2 linked regions of the Methylobacterium mesophilicum SR1.6/6 genome follow. Each later gene encodes a partner of the first gene's protein in a complex. Links are inferred from orthologs where the notes say so. Each region holds a gene or a part of one and is shown on either strand. Other genes may lie near its edges.

Evidence for each region.
Region 2: the proteins of hfq (region 1) and MMSR116_RS27410 are in contact, whole or in part, in a crystal structure (PDB 3VU3), measured with the Escherichia coli proteins. The link is inferred for Methylobacterium mesophilicum SR1.6/6 from one-to-one orthologs.

What each region holds. Positions count from the first base shown.
Region 1 is NZ_CP043538.1:434,496-451,392, reverse strand. The notes cover bases 3,196-6,054. They hold hfq (RNA chaperone Hfq), read left to right. Parts: upstream 3,196-4,428; coding sequence 4,429-4,680; downstream 4,681-6,054. Other genes in these bases: hflX (GTPase HflX), read left to right, coding at 5,089-6,054; MMSR116_RS02125 (sigma-54-dependent transcriptional regulator), read left to right, coding at 3,196-4,231. Also shown: MMSR116_RS02135 (oxidoreductase), read right to left, coding at 1-61; MMSR116_RS02130 (sensor histidine kinase NtrY-like), read left to right, coding at 507-2,870; more of MMSR116_RS02125, read left to right, coding at 2,867-3,195; more of hflX, read left to right, coding at 6,055-6,501; MMSR116_RS02110 (adenylate/guanylate cyclase domain-containing protein), read left to right, coding at 6,501-7,814; MMSR116_RS02105 (hypothetical protein), read left to right, coding at 7,948-8,172; MMSR116_RS02100 (TonB-dependent siderophore receptor), read right to left, coding at 8,644-10,878; MMSR116_RS02095 (alpha/beta hydrolase), read right to left, coding at 11,169-12,467; MMSR116_RS31255 (hypothetical protein), read left to right, coding at 12,759-12,932; MMSR116_RS32440 (AMP-binding enzyme), read right to left, coding at 12,955-13,389; MMSR116_RS02085 (PAS domain-containing protein), read right to left, coding at 14,703-15,263; MMSR116_RS02080 (ParA family protein), read left to right, coding at 15,639-16,286; MMSR116_RS02075 (ribbon-helix-helix domain-containing protein), read left to right, coding at 16,270-16,608. UniProt on the Escherichia coli protein: RNA chaperone that binds small regulatory RNA (sRNAs) and mRNAs to facilitate mRNA translational regulation in response to envelope stress, environmental stress and changes in metabolite concentrations.
Region 2 is NZ_CP043538.1:5,787,883-5,795,933, reverse strand. The notes cover bases 2,772-5,698. They hold MMSR116_RS27410 (catalase), read left to right. Parts: upstream 2,772-3,403; coding sequence 3,404-4,993; downstream 4,994-5,698. Other genes in these bases: MMSR116_RS27400 (MFS transporter), read right to left, coding at 5,506-5,698; MMSR116_RS27405 (cupin domain-containing protein), read left to right, coding at 5,078-5,554; MMSR116_RS27415 (LysR substrate-binding domain-containing protein), read right to left, coding at 2,772-3,268. Also shown: ilvA (threonine ammonia-lyase, biosynthetic), read right to left, coding at 1-798; MMSR116_RS27425 (diacylglycerol kinase), read right to left, coding at 785-1,132; MMSR116_RS27420 (AbrB family transcriptional regulator), read right to left, coding at 1,129-2,187; more of MMSR116_RS27415, read right to left, coding at 2,333-2,771; more of MMSR116_RS27400, read right to left, coding at 5,699-6,750; lnt (apolipoprotein N-acyltransferase), read right to left, coding at 6,769-8,051.

The sequences.
Region 1 (16,897 bases):
CGTGGAAGGTCCGGCCGGAATATCCGTAGCCGATGAGGCCGACGCGGATCGCGGCGCTCACCGCCCCGCCCCGCAGGCGCGGCCCCGGGGCAGCGCCATCACCGGCACGATTGCCACGCGGTCGCCCATGCGACGCCCCCTCCGGTCGATCGAGAGTATATGCGAGACGCCATCTAGCGTGGCCCCAGTTGTCGCACGACAGATTTTACGATCGGCGCGCGATATCATCCGCTGCTAGGCCAACGCTCGTTCAGGATCTTCTCGCAGCCGGACCGCGTATTCAATCTCCCGAGACGCAGACACTTCGGATTGCCCTGAACGATCGGGCCGAGACCGGGCATGTCAACACGCCCCCCTTTCGGCCGGAGGGTAGCCCCAAGAGGTCCTCCGCCATACGGATGTGCTCCGTCCGCTGCCGCACGCTGCGACGGATTGCCGAGCCGGCCGTGGCCGCCCGGTCCGAATTCGTATTAATTCCGCCACACTGTTGTGGCCCTGCACCAGTCATGCCGTTCCTGAGACGCTCACGGACAGAGGAAGGCCCGTCGACCGACCCCGAGGGGATCGGCGAGGGGGTGGGCCCCGACGCGTCGCTGGCGGAGTCCCTGCGTCCCGGACCGCGCGGTCCGGGCTGGATCGGCGCCGCCATGGTGATCATCGCCCTGGTCTCGGCGCTGGCAACCTTTCTGATCCTGGCCGGCGTGATCCGGGTGACGCCGACGCCCGCCTACGGCGTGACGCTGCTCGCCATCAACGCCGTCCTGGTGCTCGGCCTCGCCGTCATCATCGCCTGGGAGGCGCGGGTCTTCCTGCACGCCCGCAAGGCCAACGCCGCGGTGGCGCGGCTGCACACCCGCATCGTCGGCCTGTTCTCGCTGATCGCGATCCTGCCGACGATCCTGCTCGCCGTGGTGGCGTCCGTGACGATCGACCGGGGCCTGTCGCTCGGCTTCACCGACCGGGTCCGCGACGTGGTGCTGAAATCCGTGGAGGTGGCCGACGCCTACCAGGAGAACCAGTGCCAGAGCCTCGCCCGCGAGATCCGCATCCTCGCCGACGACCTCACCCGCGCGCGGCCGAACTTCGACGTCAACCGGGACTGGTTCCAGACCTTCCTGACCACCCGGGCGACCAATCTCGGTCTGCCGGTGGCGCAGATCATGCGCGGGCCCACCGAGGTGGTGGCCCGGGCCAAGATCGACGTCCTGAAGACGAACCGCCTGCCCTCGGCAGCGGCCTTCGAGGACGCGGCGAACTCCGCCGACCCGATCTGCCTGCTGCCCACGGAGGGCCGGGTCTTCGCCGCGCTGCTGCGCATGCCGGCCTACGACGACGCCGTGCTGATGGTGCAGCGGGAGGTGAGCCAGCTCGCCATCGACTTCCCCGGCGTGTCGCGGGCGGCGGCGGCCGAGTACCTCACCTACGACTCCCTGCGCCGCTCGATCCAGATCACCTTCGCGTCGGTGTTCCTGCTGATCGCGCTGATCGCGCTCCTGTCGGCGGTGTGGTTCGGCATGAACTTCGCCAACCGCTTCGTGGCGCCGATCCGGCGGCTGATCAACGCCGCCGACCAAGTGGCGTCGGGCAATTTCTACGCCCAGGTGCCGACCAAGAAGACCAGCGGCGACCTCGCCCATCTCGGCGAGAGTTTCAACAAGATGACCCAGGAGCTGCGCCGCCAGCATGCCGGCCTGATCGCCGCGAGCGACCTGATCGACACCCGCCGCCGCTTCACCGAGGCCGTGCTGTCGGGCGTCTCGCCGGGGGTGATCGGCCTCGACGCGGCGGGCTTCGTCACCATCGCCAACCCGGCCGCCGAGCGGATGCTCGACCTCCCCAGCGACGCGCTGGTCGGCCAGCCGCTGGCCCGCGCGGTGCCGGAGCTCGCCCCCGTGCTCGCCGAGAGCGAGGCGCGCCCGCGCAGCCTGCAGCAGCAGCAGGTCCAGCTCACCCGCTCGCGGGGCGAGCGCACCATCACGGTGCGGGTCACGAGCGAGCAGGCGCAGGGGGCTTCCCGCGGCTCGGTGGTGACGCTCGACGACATCACCGACCTCGTCCAGGCGCAGCGCAGCTCCGCCTGGGGCGACGTGGCGCGCCGCATCGCCCACGAGATCAAGAACCCGCTGACCCCGATCCAGCTCTCTGCCGAGCGGATCCGGCGCAAGTACGGGAAGGTCATCACCGCCGACAAGGAGGTGTTCGACCAGTGCACCGCCACGATTGTCCGGCAGGTGGACGAGATCAAGCGCATGGTCGACGAGTTCTCGGCCTTCGCGCGGATGCCCAAGCCCGCCATCGCGCCGAACGACCTCACCGAGATCGCCAAGCAGAACCTGTTCATGATGCGGGTCGCGCACCCGGACATCGACTTCGCGTTCTCGGCTCAGAGCGGGGCCGGCGGATCCGAAAAAATTGTCGCGGCTTTCGACATAAGGCTGCTCAGCCAGGTGATCACCAACATCCTCAAGAACGCCGTCGAGGCGGTGGCCGAGGTACCGGAGGCCGAGCTCGGCAAGGGCAAGATCTCGCTCAGCCTCGCCGTCGAGGACGGGTTCGCGGTGATCGCCGTCACCGACAACGGCAAGGGTTTCCCCGCCGAGGGCCGCCAGCGGCTGCTCGAGCCCTACATGACCACCCGCGAGGGTGGGACGGGGCTGGGGCTTGCCATCGTGAGCAAGGTGCTTGAGGAGCACGGCGGCGGGATCGAGCTGAACGACAATCCCGCCGGCCGCGGCGGCCAGGTGCGGATGCGGGTCCCGCGCGAGCACGGGCCCGAGCCGGCGGCGGCGCCGTCTGAAACCCTACCTGTCACGACAGAGGAGAAGGGCGCCGCGTCGACGGCCCCCCGGATCGCGGAGATGCACGCATGAGCGCCGATATCCTGATCGTCGACGACGAGGCCGACATCCGCGACCTCGTCGCCGGGATCCTGGACGACGAGGGCCACCGCTGCCGCACGGCCGGCGGCTCGGACGAGGCGCTCGCCGCCATCGAGGCGCGCCGGCCGCACCTCGTCTTCCTCGACATCTGGCTGCAGGGCTCCCGGCTCGACGGCCTGCAGGTGCTCGACCTGATCAAGGCGGCGAACCCCGACCTGCCGGTGGTGATGATCTCGGGCCACGGCAACATCGAGACCGCGGTCTCGGCCATCAAGGCGGGCGCCTACGACTTCATCGAGAAGCCGTTCAAGGCGGACCGGCTGATCCTGGTGGCCGAGCGGGCGCTGGAGGCCTCGCGGCTCCGGCGGGAGGTCCGCGACCTGACGGCGCGCTCCGGCGCCACCAACCGGATCGTCGGCGCGTCGCTCGCCATCAACCAGCTGCGCCAGACCCTCGACCGGGTGGCGCCGACCAACGCCCGGGTGATGATCACCGGGGCGCTGGGCTCCGGCAAGGAGCTCGCGGCGCGCAGCCTGCACAAGGCCTCGGCCCGCTCGAACGGCCCGTTCGTGCTGTTGAACGCCGCCGCGATCCTGCCCGAGACCATGGAGGCGGAGCTGTTCGGGGTCGAGGGCGAGAGCGGCCGGCGGGTCGGCGCCCTGGAGGAAGCCCATGGCGGCACCCTCTACCTCGACGAGGTCGCCGACATGCCGCGGGAGACCCAGAACCGGATCCTGCGCGTCCTCGTCGACCAGAACTTCCAGCGGGTCGGCGGCACCACCCGGGTGCATGTCGACGTGCGCATCATCTCGTCCTCATCCCGGGATCTTCAGGAGGAGATCGCCGCGGGCCGGTTCCGGGAGGACCTGTTCCACCGCCTGTCGGTGGTGCCGATCCGGGTGCCGGCCCTGTCGGAGCGCCGGGAGGACGTGCCCGAGCTGATCCAGTTCTTCATGGACAACATCTCGTCCCAGACCGGCCTGCCCAAGCGCCGGATCGCCGAGGACGCGATGGCGGTGCTGCAGTCGCACAACTGGCCCGGCAACGTCCGCCAGCTCAAGAACAACGTCGAGCGGCTGATGATCCTGACCCAGGCCGACCCGGAGCAGGAGGTCACCTCGGAGATGCTGCCCTCCGAGATCGGCGCCCTGGTGCCGACGACGCCGGGCGGCGCGGGCGGCGAGAAGCTGATGAGCCTCGCGCTCCGGGAGGCCCGCGAGATCTTCGAGCGGGAGTACCTCGTGGCGCAGATCGCGCGGTTCTCCGGCAACATCTCGCGCACCGCCGAGTTCATCGGCATGGAGCGCTCGGCCCTGCACCGTAAGTTGAAATCCCTCGGCATCGGTCCGTGAGACGGGCGGCCGGGGGGATGCGGTGAGAGCGGTGCCGATCCGTCACGGATGAGGCCGGCGCGGGGGTTGCTTGCGCCCACGCTTTCACCAGATCATGGTGCTTGTATACACAGCCGCGGTCGGGAAGGTCGGACGATCCGGCGCGCGGCAGACCCATCCCGGACGGAGCGAGCCGGGACAACAAGAAGGCCAAGAAGATGGCGGGCGAACGCGCACAGAACCTTCAGGACACCTTTCTCAATCATGTCCGCAAGAACAAGATCCCGCTGACCATCTTCCTCGTCAACGGCGTCAAGCTCCAGGGCGTGGTGACGTGGTTCGACAATTTCTGCGTGCTGCTGCGCCGGGACGGGCACTCGCAGCTGGTCTACAAGCACGCGATCTCCACGATCATGCCGGGCCACCCGGTGCAGCTGTTCGAGCCGGACGAGACCGCCGAGAAGGCGTGAGTTTTCGCTGGGGTTGGGGCGAGGTAGATCCGCGCGTCTCCTCCCCTTGCAAAGGTTACGATATTCACACGTCTGGGTCTGAGACCAACGCTCTGAAAAATGGGCGCTTTTCCCTCCCCCTTGTGGGGAGGGTCCAGGGGTGGGGTGGTGCAGAAGGCACCGCACCGCTCGATCCTGCACCACCCCCACCTCCAACTCCTCCCCACAAGGGGGAGGAGAGCGCGCGTCGGTCAAGGATGCGAATCTGCGAGCCCGGCGAGGGGAGGAAGGACGTGCGCAATCCGCGCCCTCGCGGATATCCGCTGCGTTTCCGGCCCCAAGCCTTGGCCCGGCCCGCCCGCATCCCCATTCTGACGGATCCGACCTCTCGAACGAAGCCGCCGGCCGACCGGCGGTGCCAAAGGCCGTATGACCGAAACGCTGACGTCCGGCGAAGCCCGCCTCCAGGCGCAGGCCGCCCCCGAGGGCGAGATCGCCGCGGCGACCCACACCCTGGTGATCGGCCCCTACCTCGCGCGGGGCGCCGCGGGAGCCGGGCACGGACCGGTGACGCCCACGCGCTCCGTGGAGGCCCGCCTCGACGAGGCGACCGGGCTCGCCGCCGCGATCGAGCTCGACGTGGTCGAGAGCCTCGCCGTCAGCCTGCCGCGGATCCGCCCCTCCACCTATCTCGGCAAGGGCCGGGTCGAGGAGATCGCCGGCCTGATCCGCGCCCGCGAGATCGGCCTCGTCGTGATGGACTGCGCCCTCTCGCCCGTGCAGCAGCGCAACCTCGAGAAGGCCTGGGGCGCCAAGGTCATCGACCGCACCGGCCTGATCCTGGAGATCTTCGGCCGGCGCGCCTCCACGCGCGAGGGCACGCTCCAGGTGGAGCACGCGCACCTCGCCTACCAGAAGTCCCGGCTCGTCCGATCCTGGACCCATCTGGAGCGTCAGCGCGGCGGCTTCGGCTTCCTGGGCGGCCCCGGCGAGACCCAGATCGAGGCCGACCGGCGCATGATCCAGGAGCGCATGACCCGGATCGAGCGCGATCTCGACGCGGTGGTGCGCACCCGCGGCCTGCACCGGCAGAGCCGCGCACGGGTGCCGTACCCGATCGTCGCGCTGGTGGGCTACACGAACGCCGGCAAGTCGAGCCTGTTCAACGCCCTGACCCGCGCCGAGGTCACCGCCAAGGACATGCTGTTCGCCACCCTCGACCCCACCGCCCGGGCGACCAAGCTGCCCCACGGCGAGACCGTGATCCTGTCCGACACGGTGGGCTTCATCTCCGACCTGCCGACGCCGCTGATCGCGGCCTTCCGGGCGACGCTGGAGGATGCCATCGAGGCCGACGTGCTGCTCCACGTGCGCGACGTCGCCCACGTCGATTCCGAGGCGCAGGCCGAGGATGTCGGCGAGGTCCTGCGGGAGCTCGGCATCGAGACCACGGCGGACCGGATCATCGAGGTCTGGAACAAGGCCGACCTCCTCGACGACGACGAGCGCACCCGGCTCCTGAACCTCAGCGGCCAGGCCAAGGCCCGCAACGACCGCGACAGCGCCGCGCCGGTCCTGGTCTCGGCCCTGACCGGGGAGGGGCTCGCCGCCCTCGCCAGCCGGATCGAGGCGCGGATCGGGCGCAACCGCGCGAGCTTCGCGGTGTCGCTGCCCCCGGAGGACGGGGCGGCGCTGAACTGGCTCTACGAGAACGCCGAGATCCTCGACCGCCGGTCGGAGGCCGACGGCACCCTGCACCTCGCGGTCCGGATCGCCCCCGAGAAGGAGCCGCGCTTCCTCAACCGCTTCGCGGCGGCCCGGCGCCTCGGCCGGGGCGGTTGATGGCCTCGGGCAGCGCCGGCAACCCGACGCTCGCCGCGCTGCAGTCCGCGCGGTCTCCGGCCGAGGGCCGCGCGGAACCGGGATCCGACGACGCGGCGGTGCTGCGGGCGATGCAGGCCGGCGGCGGCCTGCGCCTGCTCGGCCTCCGGGTGGTGATCGTGCTGGTGCTGCTGATGGCGGCGCAGGCCTATGACGGCTCGCTCCACGCCCTGAGCCACTGGTTCATCCTCGGCCTCTACGGCCTCGGCACGGTCTGGTTCGGGCTCCGGGAGCGGGGCGGCGGCCCCGCGGCCAACGCCTACAGCTGGGCCGGCACCGGGCTCAACGCCGGGCTCGCCGTCTACGTGATCATCGAGCACATGATGGCCGGGGGCGGGGCGGGCCTCGGCGCCGACGCGGTGAGCCGCCTGCCCGCCTTCCTGCTCCTGCTCCAGACCGGCCTGAGCATGCGGGTGGCCCAGACCCTGGTGTTCTGCGGGCTGGTCACGGTCTGCTGGAGCGCGGCCTTCCTGGTCGGGCTGGTGCATCCGGACCTGTTCCCCAACGCCGACACCTTCCCGACCGCGCAGATCACCGGGCTCGCCACCTTCATGGCGGCGGGCCTCCTGGTGATCGACGGCATGATCCGCCTGCGCGCCGCGGTGGCCCGGGCTCTGCGCATGGAGCACGAGCGGACCCAGCTCGCCCGGTTCGTGCCCGACACGGTCGCCCTCGACCTCGCCGCCGAGGACGGCGATTCCGGCCTCGGGATCCACCGGCGCCACGCCTGCCTGATGATCCTCGACATCCGCGGCTTCTCCCGGCTCTCCCGCGAGCACCCGCCCGAGGCCATGGTGAAGGCCCTGCTGGCGGTCCGGGCGGCCGCGCAGGCGGCGGTGGCGGAGCAGGGCGGCCTGGTCGACAAGTATATCGGCGACGCCGTGCTGGTGCAGTTCGTGCTCGACCGGCCCGACGCCCAGGCGCGCGCGGCTCTGGCCTGCGCCCTGTCGATCCGGGACCGGATCGCCGCCCTCAACGCCGAGCGGGCGCGGGAGGGGCTGTTCACCGTGCGGGTCGTGGTCGCCCTGCACGCGGGCGACCTCCTGGTCGGCGTCTTCGACGACGGGGTGCGGGCCGAGTACACGGTGCTGGGTCCGGCGATGAACGCCCTGGCGCGGATCGAGACGCAGGCCAAGGCGGCCGAGATCGCGCTCGCCGCCTCGGGGGATTTCATGGATCTGCTCGAGGGAACGCTGCCGGTGGGGATCCGGGCCGTCCCGGTGCCGCAGGCGGTGCTGCCCGGACCGCTGACCCTGTTCGCCATCGCGGAGTGAGCGGGCCCGATCGGACAGCGCCGACGTTCCCTGCCGCAGGATGCCGCGGCACGATCCCCGGCCGCGCCGGAACCGGGCCGATTTTAATCCGTTCGGTCCGCGCGGCGCTGGGTCGCGGAGAGACATTCGTCCCATGAACAAGATCATCCTCGGCGCGACGCTCGCGCTCGGCCTCGTCCTCGGCGCCGCGAGCCCGAGCCTCGCCTCGCCGGGCGACGGCCTCGACCGGAACGCCGCCGCGCAGGGCAACGGCCGCTTCGGCGGCATGCACCGCAACGCCCGGATGGAATCGCGGATGATGCGGCACCGCGCCCACCGGATGCACCGGCATCACCGTTACCATCGCCATCACCGCTGACGGGTCCGGACCGGTTCCGGCTCCGCGGGCTTTCGGGGACGTCGTCATCGTCGACGGCGGCGGGCGAAGCGGCATCCGCTACGCCCGCCGCGGGCCACCGTCGCGGAAGCTGCGGCCGGTCGATCGGGGCGCGCCGCTAGAGCCGAGACCGATCGCGGTACAATCGAGACACGACACAAGACCGGGAAGCTCTCGGACCGGTCATCCCACCCACCACCTCATCCTGAGGTGCCGGAGCGGAGCGGAGGACTCGAAGGAGCCCTCCAGAAGCCTGCGCGATCCCTGGAGCCCGCCTTCGAGGCCCGCTGACGCGGTCACCTCAGGATGAGGGGGTTTGAGTGGATCGACTTAGTACAGCGCATTGTCGTGTACCATGCGCGTCGCAATCAGGCGCGGCTCTAAGCCTTTGTCGTGGCGCGCTCTCGCCGAACCGGTCTCCACTTCGGCGGAGAGCGCGCCAAGCCCTCCGCCTCACCACTTGTAGCTCAGGCTCGCCGTGACCCGCCGCGCCTCGCCGTAGAAGCAGGCGTTGATCGACGTGCAGGACGAGACGAAGCGCTTGTCGAAGATGTTCGCGGCGTTGATGGCGAAGCGCCAGTTGCCGCTGGTGTAGTGGACCAGCGTGTCGAACAGGACCCGCTCCGGCACCTTCAGCGTGTTGTCGGTGTTGGCGAAGGAGGACCCGACGTAGCGCACGCCGCCGCCGAAGCCGAAGCCCGCGAATTCGCCCGTGGGGATCGTGTAGTCGCCGAACACCGACGCGAAGGTCTGCGGCACGCCCGCGGGCGTCCGGCCGACATTGTCGCCCCGCTCGATCTTCAGGTCATAGGTCGTCACCGAGGCGACCACGTTGAGCTCCGGCGTGAGGCTCGCCGTGAGCGAGCCCTCGAAGCCCCGCGAGCGCGTCAGCCCGAGCTGGAGCGAGTTGAAGACGTTGTTCGGGTCGGTGGTGAGCGAGTTGTTGAGGGCGAGGTCGAAGAACGCGGCCGTGACGAACAGGTTCGTCCCCGGCGGCTCGTACTTCACGCCGGCCTCGTACTGCTCGCCCGTGGTCGGCTTGAACGGCTGGCTGAACGCGTTCGTGCCCACCTGCGGGTTGAACGAGGTCGCGTAGGAGACGTACGGCGCGAGGCCGAAGTCGAAGTTGTAGATCAGCGCGAAGCGCTCGGTGGCCGCGTTGGCGTTCTGGGTCGTGCGGGAGATCGGGCTGGCGAGCTTGTTGTTGACCTCGTTGGTGGTGAAGTCGCCGCGGCCGGAGGCGATCAGGGTCAGCTGCGGCGTGAGCTTGATCTGATCCTGCACGTAGAGGCCGGTCTGCTGGAACTGGTCGAAGTTGATGAGGTAGGGTGAGACCGGCCCGGCGGGGCTGACGAAGTTCGGCGCCGCGAGGTTGAACGGGTCGACGCCGAAGAACGTGCCCTGATTGTCGTTCAGGCTGAAATACTTGTAGTCGACGCCCATCAGGAAGGTGTGGGCGAACAGGCCGTCGTCGAACCGCGCGATCGCCTGGGTGTCGACGTTGAACTGGCGCGCCGTCGAGGCCGCCTGGAAACGGTAGCGGCTGAGCTGGGTCTGCGTGACCGGGTCGACGTATCCGATGCCGCCGCTGAGGGAGTTGTCGTAGGATTGCGAGATCGCGTAGCGGGCGTTCTGGCGCACCGTCCAGACGTCGTTGAAGACGTGCTCGAACTCGTAGCCGATGAAGGCCTGGGTGCGCCGGTACCGGTTCTGGATGTTGTCCTGGGTGTTGTACGAGCGCGGGATGCGCAGGCCCTCGGCCTGCGGGCGCACGGTGCCGTAATAGGGCAGGAACGCGTTGATGCGGCCGGTCTCGTCGTGCTGGAAGCTCGACAGGATCGTGAAGGTCGTGGCCCCGTCGGGCTTGTAGGTGAAGGACGGCGCGATGTAGCCGCGGTTGTCCTCGACGCCGTCGACCTGGGTGCCGCCGTTCCGCCCGATGGCGGTCAGGCGGTAGAACCAGTGCCCCTCCGCGTCGGCCGGGCCGCCGAGGTCGAAGGCGAGGTACTTCTGCCCGAAGGAGCCGCCGCCGGCCTCGATGTAGCGCAGCGGGTCGAGGGGCGGGCGCTTGGACACGAGGTTGACGACGCCGCCCGGATTGCCGGCGCCGAACAGCACGGCGGCGGGTCCGCGCAGCACCTCGATGCGCTCCAGGCCGAACGTCTCCAGCTGGAAGCCGCCGAAGCCGAAGTTCAGAAGTTGCAGCCCGTCCTTGTAGAGTCCGGTGTCGTTGGTGGTGAAGCCGCGGATCAGGAAGAAGTCCTGGCGGGTATCCGGGCCGAAGGGGCTGCCGAACACGCCCGGCGCGTACTGGATCGCCTCCGAGACCGACTGGGGCTTCTGGGCGTCGAGCTGCTGGCGCCCGATCACGGTGATCGATTGCGGCGTCTCGATCAGCGGCGTGTCGGTCTTGGTGGCGGTGAGCGAGCGCTTGGCGACGAAGCCGGTGATCGGCCCACGCGGATCCTCCCGCACCGGTCCGGCGACGACCGGCCCGCCCTGGCCGGTGACGCTCAGCTCCTCGAGCTGCACGCTTCCCTGCGCGGTCTGGTTGGCCGGGTTGTTCGCCCGGGGGCGCGGCGGCGTCGCGTCCTGGGCAAAGCTCGGCGCAGCCTGGACCAGGACGGCGAGCGAGGCGCCGGCAAGGAGGGCACGCAGGGCGCCGGAACGGGGGTGAGCGACTCTCATGGGACCTGGCCGTGTGCGACGAAGCGGGCAGCCGGCCGCACGCGCCGGAACCGGTCCCGACGTCGCTGCCGCGCTGTTTAGAATTGTGCTAAACTGCTGGGGGGATTGATTTTTCTTCAACCCGGAGTACGCGCAGCCACGCTTCATCGCAAGCGGCCCTCGCGCTTCAGGCGACGGCTGTTGCCGTGGCGACACGCCTCGGTAGCGAAGGCCGGCAGCCCGAAAGGTCAGGCACGTGTCAGGGGACGCGACGGTCCGGAACCGGCGCGCGATCGGCCTACCGGCCCGGCCTACCGCGCCCGGCCCGCGATCCAGCCGGCCAGCAGATCCGCCAAGGCATCGCTGTTGGTCTCCAGCATCATCATGTGGCCGTTGCCGTTCAGGCCCCGGTCGGCCAGCCGGATCACGTCGGGCTTGGCGCCGGCCTGGGCCAGGAAGGCGACCGTGCAGGCATCGTAGGTGGCGTGGAACGAGGCCTCCGCGGTCACCACCACGGTCGGCACCTTGGCGAGGTTCGGCAGGGTCCGGGCCGGCTCGCCCTGCAGCCAGCAGCGCACGGCCCCGTCGGCCGTCGCCTTGGCCTGCTGCGCCACGATCAGGTCCTCGGGCGCCTTGACGGGCGGATCGAAGGTCAGGGGCATGCGGGTCAGCCCGTAGGCGCGGGCGCGCCCGTCCCCGGCCTTCTCCCAGAAGTCCTTGCCGCCGCGGAACTGAACGTCGAAGAAGGGCGGCCCGCTCGGCTCGACCGCCACATGCGCCTTCACGAGGTCGGGCCGGGCGTCCGAGGCCGCCCAGCCGAACAGGGCCGCCTGGCCGTGGGTGAGCAGGATCGCCGGCCCGACCTTCTCGAGGAGCGCCACCAGGGCGGGGTCGACCAGCTCCTCGGTCTGCTGGCTGTTGGCCAGGAACGGGACCTGGCTGGCGAAGAACTGGTCGAACCCGGCATTGCCCTGCACGCCGGCCCCGCCCGGCCAGCGATTGTGGAGCTTGGCCTGCGGGTAGAGGTCGTAGACCTCGGGCGCCGTGTGGGTCCGCTCCAGGCTGCGGGTGCCCAGCCGGTCGTAGGGTCCGTAGACCTCCGGGTTGGTGCCCGAGCGCCCGCGTCCCACCTGATCGACCACGTAGACCTGGTAGCCTCTCTCGACGAAGCGCTGCACCCAGCCCGGGCGGCCGTCCGCGGTGGCGAGGAAGTTCACGCCGGTCTGGGCGAGGCCGTGGACCATCACCACCGGGTAGGCTTGCGTGATCCGGGCCGGGGTGCGGGACTGCACGAACATCTGGCCGACCATCACGGTCTTGTCGCCGAGCTTCTCGTAGCGGCCGCCGATGTAGAAGTAGCCCGCCCGGGTCACCGGCTCGCCCGGCTCCTGCGCCGTGGCCTGCACCGTCGCCTGCGACGGGCCCTGAGGTCCCCCCAGGGCGGCGGGCCGGGCCTGCGAGGTCGCCTGGGCCGGTATCTGGGCCGGTATCTGGGCCGGGACCGTCCCCTGGGCCAGCGCCGCCCCTGCCGCCAAGGTGATTCCCAGGATCACCCCTTGAGCGGCGAGCAACGCCACCCGGGCGCCGTTCGCGATGCCGTTGCCGGCCATGCCGTCCCTCCCGGATGCGCCCTGCTCCGCGCGGGCGCTTATTGCGGGAAACGCAACGCTCGGCCAACCGGGAAAGCTGCACCGCCCCGCACGTCAGGTCCGAATATCGCGCCCGGCCTTCGCGCATCCGGCAACCACGATCCCGGCCGAGCCCGAACCCAGGCGCATGCCTGGCGCGACCACGGCGACGCTGGCGTCGGCGCGGCGGAGCACCCACCTTGCAGATCGGACGCCCGATGCGGCGCCCCCGCCCGGACAGCCCGGGCGGGACCGAACCAAGGACTCCAAGCCGTGGATCCCGCAACCGCCAAGACCCTGGTCTCCGCCGCCCTGGTCGCCTCCATCGCCCTGTTCAGCCTGGTGTCGTTCCAGGCGTTCTTCGCCCAGATCGCGGCCGACCTGCGTGCCGCCCGGGCCGTGCGGATCCCGGTCCGGGCCGACCGCCGGGATCCCCCGCAGGCCTGACCGCAGGCCTTACGCCTCGTCCTCAGGCCTCATCCTGCCGGGCGCGCTCGCGCAGGAGGAATTTCTGCACCTTGCCGGTCGAGGTCTTCGGCAATTCGCCGAAGACCACGTGGCGGGGGAGCTTGTAGGAGGCGAGACGCCCCCGGCACCACTGGATCAGCTCGTCGGCGCTGGGCGAGGTGCCGGGCTTCAGCTCCACGAAGGCGCAGGGCGTCTCGCCCCATTTCGGGTCCGGCTTGGCCACCACCGCGGCGGCGGCCACCGCCGGGTGCTTGAACAGGGCATCCTCGACCTCGATCGACGAGATGTTCTCGCCCCCCGAGATGATGATGTCCTTCGAGCGGTCCTTGAGCTGGACGTAGCCGTCCGGGTGCTTCACCCCGAGGTCGCCGGTGCGGAACCAGCCGCCCTTGAAGGCCGCCTCCGTGGCCGCCGGGTTCTTGAGGTAGCCGCGCATCACCACGTTGCCGCGCATCATCACCTCGCCGATCGTGCTCCCGTCGGCGGGCACCGGCTCCAGCGTCTCCGGGTCGCGCACGTCGAGGGCCTCCAGCACCGGGTAGCGCACGCCCTGGCGCGCCTTCCTGGCCGCCCGCTGGTCCGCCGCGAGCGCGTCCCAGTCGGCGTGCCAGGCGTTGACCACCGCCGGGCCGTAGCTCTCGGTCAGACCGTACAGGTGGGTGACGTCGAATCCGGCCTCCGACATGCCGGCGAGCACCGCCTCGGGGGCGGGGCCGCGGCGGTGAAGAAGGCGACGCGCGTCCGCAGGTCCCGGCGCTCGGCGTCGGAAGCGTTGATCAGCATCTGCATGACGATCGGCGCGCCGCAGAGATGCGTGACCCCGTGCTCGGCCATCAGCCGGTACATCGCCTCGGCCCGCACCTGCCGCAGGCAGACATGGGTCCCGGCCACGACCGACAGGGTCCAGGGGAAGCACCAGCCGTTGCAGTGGAACATCGGCAGGGTCCAGAGATAGACCGGGTGCTGGCCGAGCCCGCCCGTGATGACGTTTCCGAGCGCGAGCAGCGCCGCGCCGCGGTGGTGGTAGACCACGCCCTTCGGGTCGCCCGTGGTGCCGGACGTGTAGTTCAGCGTGATCGCGTCCCACTCGTCGCCGGGCAGCTGCCAGTCGTGCTCCGGGTCGCCGCCGGCCAGGAAGGCCTCGTAGTCGGTCTCGCCCAGGCGGGCGCCGGGGCCGTCGTATTCCGGATCGTCGACGTCGATCACGAAGGGTTTCGCCGCGAGGCCCTCGAGGGCCGCGGCGGCCGTCCGGGCGAATTCCCGGTCGGTGATCAGCACCTTGGCCTCGCCGTGCTCCAGGCAGAAGCGGATCGCCTCGGCGTCGAGGCGGGTGTTGAGGGTGTTGAGCACCGCGCCGGTCATCGGCACGCCGTAGTGGCACTCGATCATCTCGGGCGTGTTGGCGAGCAGGGCCGCCACGGTGTCGCCGCGGCCGATCCCGCGTCCGACCAGCGCCGAGGCGAGGCGGCGGGCCCGGGCGTAGAGGTCCCGGTAGGGCCGCCGCAGGGCGCCGTGGATCACCGCCACGTGGTCGGGAAAGACCCGCGCCGCCCGGTCGAGGTAGAGCAGGGGCGTCAGCGGCTGGTGGTTGGCCGGCACGCGGTCGAGGTCGCGGTCGTAGATCGTGTCGCGGGCCATTCCCGTCCTCCCGGCAAAGTCTTTCCGCAAGTCTTTGCCGGGACAGTAGCTTGCCGGGCCGGGCGCGATCAATCGAGGGCGCGCGGCGCCGTCAGGGGCGCGTCCGGGGGCTCAGTGGCGCGGCTCGTCCTCGGGCTCGGGCAGGAAGCGGGCGAGTTCGAAGCCGATCTCGATCATCAGGTGCTCGATCCGGTCCGTGAGCGCCGGCCGGTTGAGGGCGCGGGCGAGGTCGCGCAGGGCGATGATGTGCTCCGCCATCCGGTTCACGACGCGCTCGCTCTGCACGAGGTTGGCCGCCTGCTCCTCCGTCCGGTCGATGGCGATGCCCCGGCCCCGGGTCGCCCCGCCGGCGGGGTCGCGCTCGATCCGGCCGCGCAGCAGCAGGGTGCGGATGCCAGTCCGGGTGTCGCGGGTCCGGAATTCCGCCTCCATGGGGCCGCCGGTCTCGGCCACCGCGTGCAGGTAGCTCTCGATGCGGATGCGATCCTCGGGATGGGTGCGGTCGAGGAAGGCTTCGAGAGGCACGCCGGCCGCGGCCTTCTCCGGGTCGAGGCCGAGCAGACCCGCCAGGGAGGCCGAGAGCGCCAGCTGTCCGGCCCAGATATCGTGGACCCACGTTCCGACCACGCCGGAGGCGTCCAGGACGGATTGCGGGATCGGGGCTTCGGCCATGCCATTCCTCGCCGGGACATCCATTGTCTTTAAACTTGAGGTATTCACCTCCGACACGCTCCTCAGGCCAGCCCTGTCTACGCTACGGTATTCGAACGGCGCTGGAAAGGCTGTTAACCCATTCTGTGCCGAAAATCTTAACCTGAAGTTTAGATACCTGCCCAGCTTTCCACCCGAATCCGTGTCGCCGGCGCGAGTGGCGATCTTAACGGGTCGTTAACCATGATGGCCCCACCGTGCGTCGGGGCATCCTTGGGTCACAGGATCGCGGCAGGCCGCGAATCTCGACACCTGAGGTTGACCCGCTCGGCGCGCCGGCCGGAGCCGGCTGGCGCCTGGTACGGGACGCGCGGGGCCTTCTGGAGGACGCCCAGGATGAAAGCGATCACCTTCGTCACGCAGAAGGGCGGCAGCGGCAAGAGCACGCTGTGCATCTCCCTGGCGGTGGCCGCCCGGGAGGCGGGCCACACGGTCTGCATCCTGGAGATGGACCGCCAGGCCACCATCTCCGACTGGCTCGACCACCGCACCGCCGACGGTCCGGAGGTGGCTCAGATCGACGCCACCCAGATCGACGCCGTGATGGAGCGCCTGCGCGACTCCGCCTACGACTTCGTCTTCATCGACACGCCGGGTGTCGATTCCACCGGCACGCTGTCGGCGATCCGCGCGGCGGACCTGTGCATCATCCCGTGCCGGCCGACACCCGCGGACCTGCGGGCCTTCAAGCCGACGCTGGCGGCGGTCTACCGGCTGGAGAAGAAGTTCGCCTTCGTGCTGAACCAGACCCCGCCGCGCTCCTACCGCGTCCGCGACGCCGCGGACGGCCTGGCGGTGCTCGGAATCCTGCCGGACGTGAACATCGTGTCGCGCACCGACCATCAAGACGCGATCGGCCTGGGACAGGGCGTCACCGAGTTCAACCCCAAGGGCCAGGCTGCCGGGGAGGTCCGCCGCCTGTGGTCGTGGATCGAGCGCCGCACGCAGTCCCTGAGGACGGGCCAGCATGTCCAAGCCGCCTAAGCTCAGCCTCGCGGCGATCGTGGCCTCGGCGAACCCGCCCGCCAAGGCTCTGTCCGCGAAGGGGGCCGCGGCCCGGCCGCAGGGCGCCGAGATCGTGTCGCTGGCCCTCGCCCCCCCGGCGCCGAAGCCCGCCGCCACGCTCAAGCAGCGCGCCCGCCAGATGTCGGTCTACCTGGAGCCGCCGGTCTACGACCAGCTCCGCGACCTCGCCTACGCCGAGCGGACCAAGATGCACGCCCTGATGCTGGAGGGCCTCGACCTGCTGTTCAAGCAGCGGGGCGCCCGGTCCATCGCCCAGCTGACCGACGCGCAAGGCCGCTGACGCGCGCGTCCTCCTCTCCTCCTGGACGAGGGGGCGCCGCGCTTCGCCAGGGCCGGTGTGCCGGGCCGTTGCGTGAGCGGCGTCGCCGGCGCGGCGCGGGAACCCGCACGCCCCCGCGATTTCGAACTTCTGGTTCATCTCACCGACTGTGTCCGTGCTCTCCTGCAGGACACGCGCTGCCGGCACCGCCGTGGCCGGGTTTCTGAACCCCGATGGCCGGCTTTGTTCAGGCTTCCTTTACGCGACCGCTACAATTCTGGGTGGACCCGGTTGCGGCCCCTTGGCGCGG
Region 2 (8,051 bases), 5.3 Mb from region 1 along the record:
GGCGACGCCGTCGGCGAACAGGCCGACCGAGGGCAGGCTGACCCGCGTGTCGGCCGCCAGCGCCGCGGCCATGCAGGCGGCGTCCTCGGGTTCGACGCCGATCACCTTGGTGCCAGGCCGCAGGTACTTCACGAAGGTGGCGATTCCGGCGGCGAGCCCGCCGCCGCCCACGGGCACGAAGATCGCCTCGATCGGGCCGGTATGCTGCTCCAAGATCTCCTTGCCTATGGTGCCCTGGCCGGCGATCACGTCCGGATCATCGAAGGGATGCAGGAAGGTGAGGCCCTGCTCGGCTTCGAGCGCCTTGGCCTGGGCGAGCGCCTCGTCGAAGGCATCGCCGTGCAGAACCACCTCGGCCCCGCGGGCCCGGCAGGCATCGACCTTGATGGAAGGCGTAGTCCGCGGCATCACGATGACGGCCCGCGCGCCGAGCTTGGCGGCGGCCAGTGCCACGCCCTGCGCGTGGTTGCCCGCCGAGGCGCAGACTACGCCGCGGGCGATCTGGTCCGGGCTCAGACCCGACATCTTGTTGTAGGCGCCACGCAGCTTGAACGAGAAGACCGGCTGCAGGTCCTCGCGCTTCAGCAGAACCGGGCGGCCGAGCCGCTGAGTCAGGCGCGGCATGGGGTCGAGCGGGCTCTCGATCGCCACATCGTAGACGCGGGCGGTGAGGATCTTGCGGATGTAGTCCGTCACGGTTTGGCTTCTCGACCGGCGCACTGGGCTCTGCCGGCCAGATAGACCCTCCCGCCAGCGGATGCGAGCGCGTGGGACGCGATGCAGGTCAGCCCAGCCGATCGACCAGCGCCGCCACCCATACGACCAGCGCCGCCAACTGCGCCATGAACGTCCCGGCGGAGGCCAAGTCTTTCACGACGCCGATCATCGGGTGGTGCGCAGGGTGGACGTGATCGCAGAGCTTCTCGACGGCGGTGTTGAGGAACTCGGCGGCGAGCATCAGCATCAGGCTGACCAGCAGGGCGACGCGGACCCAGAGGGTTGTGCCGAGGAGGAGGGCCACCGGGACGCCGAGCGCCAGGAGCATCAATTCCTGCCGCACCGCCCGCTCGGTGCGCGCGCCGTGAAGCAGCCCGCGCCAGGAGTTCAGGAAGGCGAGGAGCAGAGCATTCATCGCAACGCGGTTTCCGGTACGGACCTGCTGATCCACTTGGCCAGAAGGGGCCCGGTGAGCAGCACCACGAACAGACGCAGCGTCTGGACGGCGAGGACGAAGGAGACGTCCGCCTTCGAGCCGACCGCGATGATCGCCACCGAATCGAGCCCGCCCGGACTCGTGGCGAGGACCGCGGTGAGGAGATCGATCGGCAGCAGCAGGGTCAGCCCCCAGCCCCAGGCCGCGCAGAGCGCGATCACCGAGAAGGTCGCCACCAGAATACCGGGCAGGGCCGTGACGGTCAGGCGCAGGGTCTCCCGGGTGAAGCGCAGGCCGACATAGATGCCGATGCAGGCATAGGCGATCTCGAGGAGCGGGACCGGCAGGGCCATGCGAACCACGCCGGTGGCGTGGAGCAGGCTGCCGAGGACCATCGGTCCGACCTGCGCGCCAGCCGGCACCCGCAGGGCGAGCGCGGCGCCGGCGCCCAGGACGGCGACCGTCAGGGTCGCCAGAAGGGAGAGGGGCCCGGTCACCTCGCCGGCTCCCGCGGCGGCGCCCGGGATGGGAGATTCCATGAGGAACCGCGCGGCCAGCGAGGCCGAGAACACGACGGCGGCGACGCGCACGTACTGCATGAAGGCGACGAGGCGCGGGTCGGCCCCGAAATCCTCGGCCATCGCAACCATGGCGGACGCGCCGCCGGGAGACGAGCCCCAGGCCGCCGTGGTCCCGGGAAGCACGCGCAGCCGCGTCAGGATCCAGCCGACGAGGCCGCTGACCGCGACGGTCACCAGCACCACGGCGACGATGAGCGGGCCGTCCTCCAGCAGCGTCTGGGCGATCTGCCCGGTCACCGCGTGCGCCACGAGGCAACCGATCGCCGCTTGCGAAGCCTGGAAGGCCGGTCGCGGCACCCGGAGCCGAGAGCCGCCGACGCCGAACGCGATCGCCGCGATCATGGGCCCGAGCAGCAGCGCAGCCGGAAACTGCGCGCGCATCAGCCCGTAGGAAACGATGGCTGCGACGGCGATAAGGGCGACCCAGAGGCCGAAGGTGCGGAGCGAGGGCAAGGGAACCGGCGAAGTATCCACCCGCTCAAGACGGTCGGGCGTAAGACCCGCGCTACACGGCAATATTGGCTCTGTCACGGCGGAGTTTCGGCACGGCGGCCCCGCATCTCCGTCAAGGCTGACAGTTTCTCGCCGGCCGAGCCCCTTACAGGATCCCATCGCCGTCGCGACAGGCGGCCGTGCCGGGCGGCGCATGCGCGCGGAAGAAGGCCGCGAGACTGGCGAGCCCCGTGCCACGGGGATCGCTGGCCCGCCAGATCAGCGCCACGGTACGGCCCAGCCCGTCAACGTCGAACGCCCGCGTCACCGTGAGGCCCGTCGGGTCCGGCCCGGACGGCACGGCCAGGGCCGGCAGCAGCGTGTATCCGGCACCGGCCGCCACCATCGACCGCAGCGTCTCAAGGCTCGTGGCGTGGCGGCCGACCGAGGAGCCGGCGCCGCACGCCGCGATGGCCTGGTCGCGCAGGCAGTTCCCTTCGTCCAGAAGCAGGAGGTCGGGTCCTGCGATCTCCGTCGCCGAGAGGGCGCCGCCGCGGGCGAGGGCGTGCTCGGACGGGCAGGCGAGCCAGAAGGGTTCGATGAAGAGGGGCGAGACCGCCAGCCCCTGCTGCGCCACAGGCAGGGACACCAGGGCGGCGTCGATGCGCCCGTCGCGCAGGCCTTCGATGATCTCGGCCGTGCGCGATTCGGACAGCGAGAGCATCAGCAGCGGGTACTGCTCGCGCAGCGGTCGCATCACCAACGGGAAGAGATACGGTCCCAGCGTCTGGATCGCCGCGAGTACGAGTCGCCCCGTCAGCGGAGCGCCGCGCCCCTCGCTGGCCAGCGCGAGGAGCCGCTGCGCCTCGGCCAGGACCACACGCGCCTGCCGCACGATGACCTGCCCCGCCTCCGTGAGCAGCACCCGGCGATTCGAGCGTTCGAACAAGGTGAGCCCGAGCGCGGTTTCCAGCTTGCGGACCTGCACGCTGAGCGTCGGCTGGCTGACGTTGGAGCGCTCCGCCGCTCGGCCGAAATGGCCTTCGTCCGCGACGGCGACGACATACTCAAGGTCGCGGAGGGATAGGCCGGCGAGGTTCATAGATCACGTCTATCAGAACCTTTGTGACGATGCATTTGCCTCGGGGTTCCACCGGGGTCATAACCACGCACCAGAACGGTTCCAGGCTGGCCCCGTTGTCACCGAGAGCCTTCGCAGAACGGAGAGACGGTACGCATGAGCGATCAACGCCCGATCCTGACCACCCGCCAGGGCCACCCGGTCCGCGACAACCAGAGCACCCGCACGGTCGGTGAGCGCGGCCCCGCGACGCTCGAGAACTACCAGTTCATCGAGAAGATCACGCATTTCGATCGCGAGCGCATCCCGGAGCGCGTCGTCCACGCCCGCGGCGCCGGCGCCCACGGCTGGTTCGAGGCTTACGGCAAGATCGGCGACGAGCCGGCCTCCAAGTACACCCGCGCCCGCGTGCTGAACGAGACTGGCGTCAAGACGCCGATGTTCGTGCGCTTCTCGACCGTCGCCGGCGCGAAGGAGAGCCCTGAAACCGAGCGTGACCCGCGCGGCTTCGCGGTCAAGTTCAAGACCGTCGACGGCAACTGGGACCTCGTGGGCAACAATCTGAAGGTCTTCTTCATCCGCGACGCGATCAAGTTCCCCGACATGATCCACGCGTTCAAGCCGGATCCGGTGACGAACCGCCAGGAGGCGTGGCGCTTCTTCGACTTCGTGGCCCAGCACCCTGAGTCGATCCACATGGTGACGCACCTGAAGTCGCCCTGGGGCATCCCGGCGAACTACCGCGAGATGGAAGGCTCGGGCGTCAACACCTACAAGCTGGTCAACGACCAGGGTGAGGCCGTGCTCTGCAAGTTTCACTGGGAGCCGAAGCAGGGCGTCCGCAACCTGACCTCGCAGCAGGCCTCCGAGATCCAGGCGAAGGATGTCGGCCACGCGACCCGCGACCTCTACGACAACATCAAGGCCGGCAATTTCCCCGAGTGGGAATTCTGCGTCCAGATCATGCCGGACGGCCCGAACGACCACCTGTCGTTCGACCCGCTGGACGACACGAAGCTGTGGCCGGTCGACCAGTTCCCGCTGCTGCCGGTGGGCCGCATGGTGCTCGACCGCGTGCCGGACAACTTCTTCGCCGAGGTCGAGCAGTCGGCCTTCGGCACCGGTGTGCTGGTCGACGGCATCGACTTTTCGGACGATAAGATGCTTCAGGGTCGGACGCTGTCCTATTCGGACACGCAGCGCTACCGCGTCGGCGCCAACTACCTGCAGCTGCCGATCAACGCGCCGCAGCCGGGCGTAAGGGTCTACTCGAACCAGCGCGACGGTCAGATGGCCTACACGGTCGACGGCACCGGCCCGAACAAGCACATCAACTACGAGCCCTCGACCCTGGCCGAGGGCCTGCGCGAGGCGCCGAAGCCCGCGAAGGACTACCACCAGCCGGTGGAGGGCCGTCTCGGCCGGTATCAAACCTCGCGTTGCGAGGACGACTACACCCAGGCCGGCGTTCGCTACCGCTCCTTCGCGGACTGGGAGCGCGACGACCTGATCGCCAACCTCGTCGCCGATATGAAGCAGTGCCCCGAGCCGATCCAGCTCCGGATGGTCTGGCACTTCTGGCACGCGGACGAGGATTACGGCCGCCGCGTCGCCGAGGGTGCCGGGATCGATCTGGAGAAGGCCAAGGCGCTGCCGCCACTGCCGGGCCGCGCCGCCCCGGGCAAGCGCCTGCAGTCCGAGACCTACTCGGACGGCTCGCAGGCGCATCGGGTCGCCGCGGAGTAGGCCTGGCGGTCTCGATCGCACTCGGAGCCCGCGCGGTCACTCGGCCGCGCGGGATTTTTGTTTGAACAGAGGGCGAGGGCTGTGATGGCGCATGTCGTGCACCACCGTCTCGGCCCGAACGCTGTCATCGGTGGCATGCGTGTCTCCTATCTGGCGCGCAGCGACGAGACGGCCGACGGGCTTGGCATCTACCGGGTCGACATGGATCCGCGCACGCCCGGCGCCGGATTGCACCGCCACGCCCGACTGACAGAGACGTTCCAGGTGGAGGCCGGCCGGCTCGCGCTTCACATCGAGGGGACGGATCACGACCTCGGCCCGGGCGAATTCGCGCTGATCCCGCCCGGCGTTTCCCACGCCTTCGCCAATCGCGGCGACCGGCCGGTGCGCTTCACGCTGAGCTTCGCGCCGGCCCTCGGCCGTGAGGGATTCTTCGAGGGGCTCGCCCGGCTGGCCGCGAACGGTCGCCTTTCGGATCAGGCCGCGATGACCGACCTGATGGCGCGCTATGATCAGGAGCCGCTGGCCGGGTTGGCCGGGTGGAGCGCGGTCGACGGCTGAGCGGAGGCATTTTGCGGCTCCGGCTCCGCCGCGCTGACCCTTCGGTCGCGGCCGGCGGCCTGACCGATCAGGATCGCCACGACGGCGATGCCGACGAACAGCGCCCCCGGTACGCCCCATCCGCCTGTGGCCTCATGGGCGAGGCCGAACACCAGCGGGCCGAGGCAGGCGCCCGTGTAGCCGATGCCCTGTGCCATGGCCGACAGGCCCGCGGCGCTCGCCGCGTCGGCGGCGCGCAGCACGATCAGGGTCAGTCCGAGGCCGAAGCATCCGCCGACCCCGAAGCCGAGCGCGCCGGCGGCCGGGATGCGCAGCGAATCCGCCCCGAAGGCGAGGACCAGGAAGGCCGCGGCGGTGAGCCCCGGGATGGCGATGATCCAGGCCCGCTGATCCCGGGCGCGGGCGGCCAGCATGGCGGTCAGCAGAGCGCCGGGGGCCTGAACCAGCGTGGTCAGCGAGGCGTAGAGCCCCGCATCCAGCGGTGTCAGGCCGCGCCCCTGGAGGAGCAGCGGCAGCCAGCCGAATAGGATGTAGGCGAGCGACGATTGCAGGCCCATGAAGCCCGTCACCCACCACGCCAGCGGGTTGCGGAGCAGTCGCCCGGCGGAGGGCGCGGCGGTCGAGACCGTCCGGCGGGCGAACGGGATCCACAGGAAGGCAGCGGCCAGCGCCGGCAGCGACCAAATCGCCAGAGCGGAGGGCCAGCCCCCGCCCAATGCGTGCTCCACCGGCACCGCCGCCCCGGCGCCCGCGGCCGCCCCGAGGCAGAGGGTCATGGTGTAGAGGCCGGTCATCAGGCCGCCGCTGGCAGCGAAATCGCGCTTCACCAGGGCCGGCAGGAGCACGTTGTCGAGCCCGATGCCGATGGCGGCCAGCGCCGTCCCGGCGAAGAGCGGCCAGAGACCGCCGAGGCCGCGCAGCGTCAGGCCGGCCGCCAGGATCGTGGATCCCGCCAGCACGGCGAGGTCAGGGCCGATTCGCCGGATCAGCGGCGCGGCCAGGGCGCAGGCAATGCCGAGGCAGAGTACCGGTAGCGTCGTGAGGATTGCGGCACCGCCGGCGCCCAAGCCGGTCCCGTCGCGGATGGTCGCCAGCAGGGGGCCGACCGTGCTCAGTGCCGGCCGCAGGTTGAACGCGACCAGCATCAGCGCGAGCCCGAGCAGGAACCGGCCCGGAGCGGTGCGATCGGGGGTCACGTGAGGCTCACGCGGGGTTCACGGTTGCCGACGCGCGATCAGGGCGCCGCCGAGGCAGGCGGCGAGCATCAGGGCGAAGGCAGCGTCGCCGATCCGGCGGTACAGGGTGCCTCCGATGATCGGGGCGGGCAGATCGGCATCGAGCCACGTTTCCTCGTCCAGTTTGGTCTGGGCGACGATCCGACCGTGCGGGTCGACCACCGCGGAGATCCCGGTATTGGCGTCGCGCACGAGGGGCAGCCCTTCCTCGACGGCGCGCAGGCGTGCCTGCGCGAGGTGCTGGCGGGGACCCGGCGTGTCGCCGAACCACGCGTCGTTGGTGACGTTCAGGATCAGGCCGGGCGCCACCGGTACGGCCTGACCGGCGGGCAGGATCGCACCGGGAAAGATCGCCTCGTAGCAGATCGTCGCCGCCACCGGTGGCAGGCCCGGAACTGTCAGGATCCGCTGGGCGGCGGCCGACCCGGCGGAGAAGCCGCCCGGGATCGCCACGAACTGGCGCAGGCCGAGCGCCCGCAGGGCGGCGTCGAGCGGCGCCGGAAGGTACTCGCCGAAGGGAACGAGGTGAACCTTGTCGTAGGTGTCGGAGATCGCACCGCCCGGGCCGATCACCATCACGGCGTTGAAGTAGCGCAGCCGCTCGCCGGGCAGCGGCTCCTCCGCGCGGGCCGCGCCGGTGATCAGGTGCTGACCCGGCTTGAGGCCGGCCGCGACCTTGGCCAAGGCGTCGGGATCGCGCTGAATCAGGAACGGGAAGGCGGATTCCGGCCAGACGATGTGGGTCGGCTCGGCCTCGCCGGCCCCTACGGGACGCTGGCTCAGCTCGATGTAGCGGTCCACGATGTCGGCCCGGTTCTCGGGCCTGAACTTGGCGTCCTGAGGCAGGTTCGGCTGCACGAGGCGCAGCCGAACGCCGGCCACGGCCGGATCGGGCGGTCCGAGGCGCGCGGCGCCGTAGAGACCCATGCCGATCAGCACGATTGCGGCCGCCGCGCTGGGACCGTACCGGCTGCGCGGGTGCGATCCGGTGGCGAGCGTCGCGGGCGCGGCGCAGATCAGGACGGCCAGGATCGTCAGGCCGTAAAGCCCGATCTCCGCGGCCCACTGCATCAGCCAGAGGTTCTGGGCGAGCGCCATCCCGAGGGTGTTCCAGGGAAAGCCCGTGAACAGGTGGCCGCGGAGCCACTCGGCGCCGCCGAGCCCGAAGGCCAGGGCGGCGATTCGCGCGGGCCCGCGCCCCCACAGGAGGCCGGCCGCCCCGAAGCCCGCCCCGTAGAATAGGCCTAGCCCGAAGGGCAGGC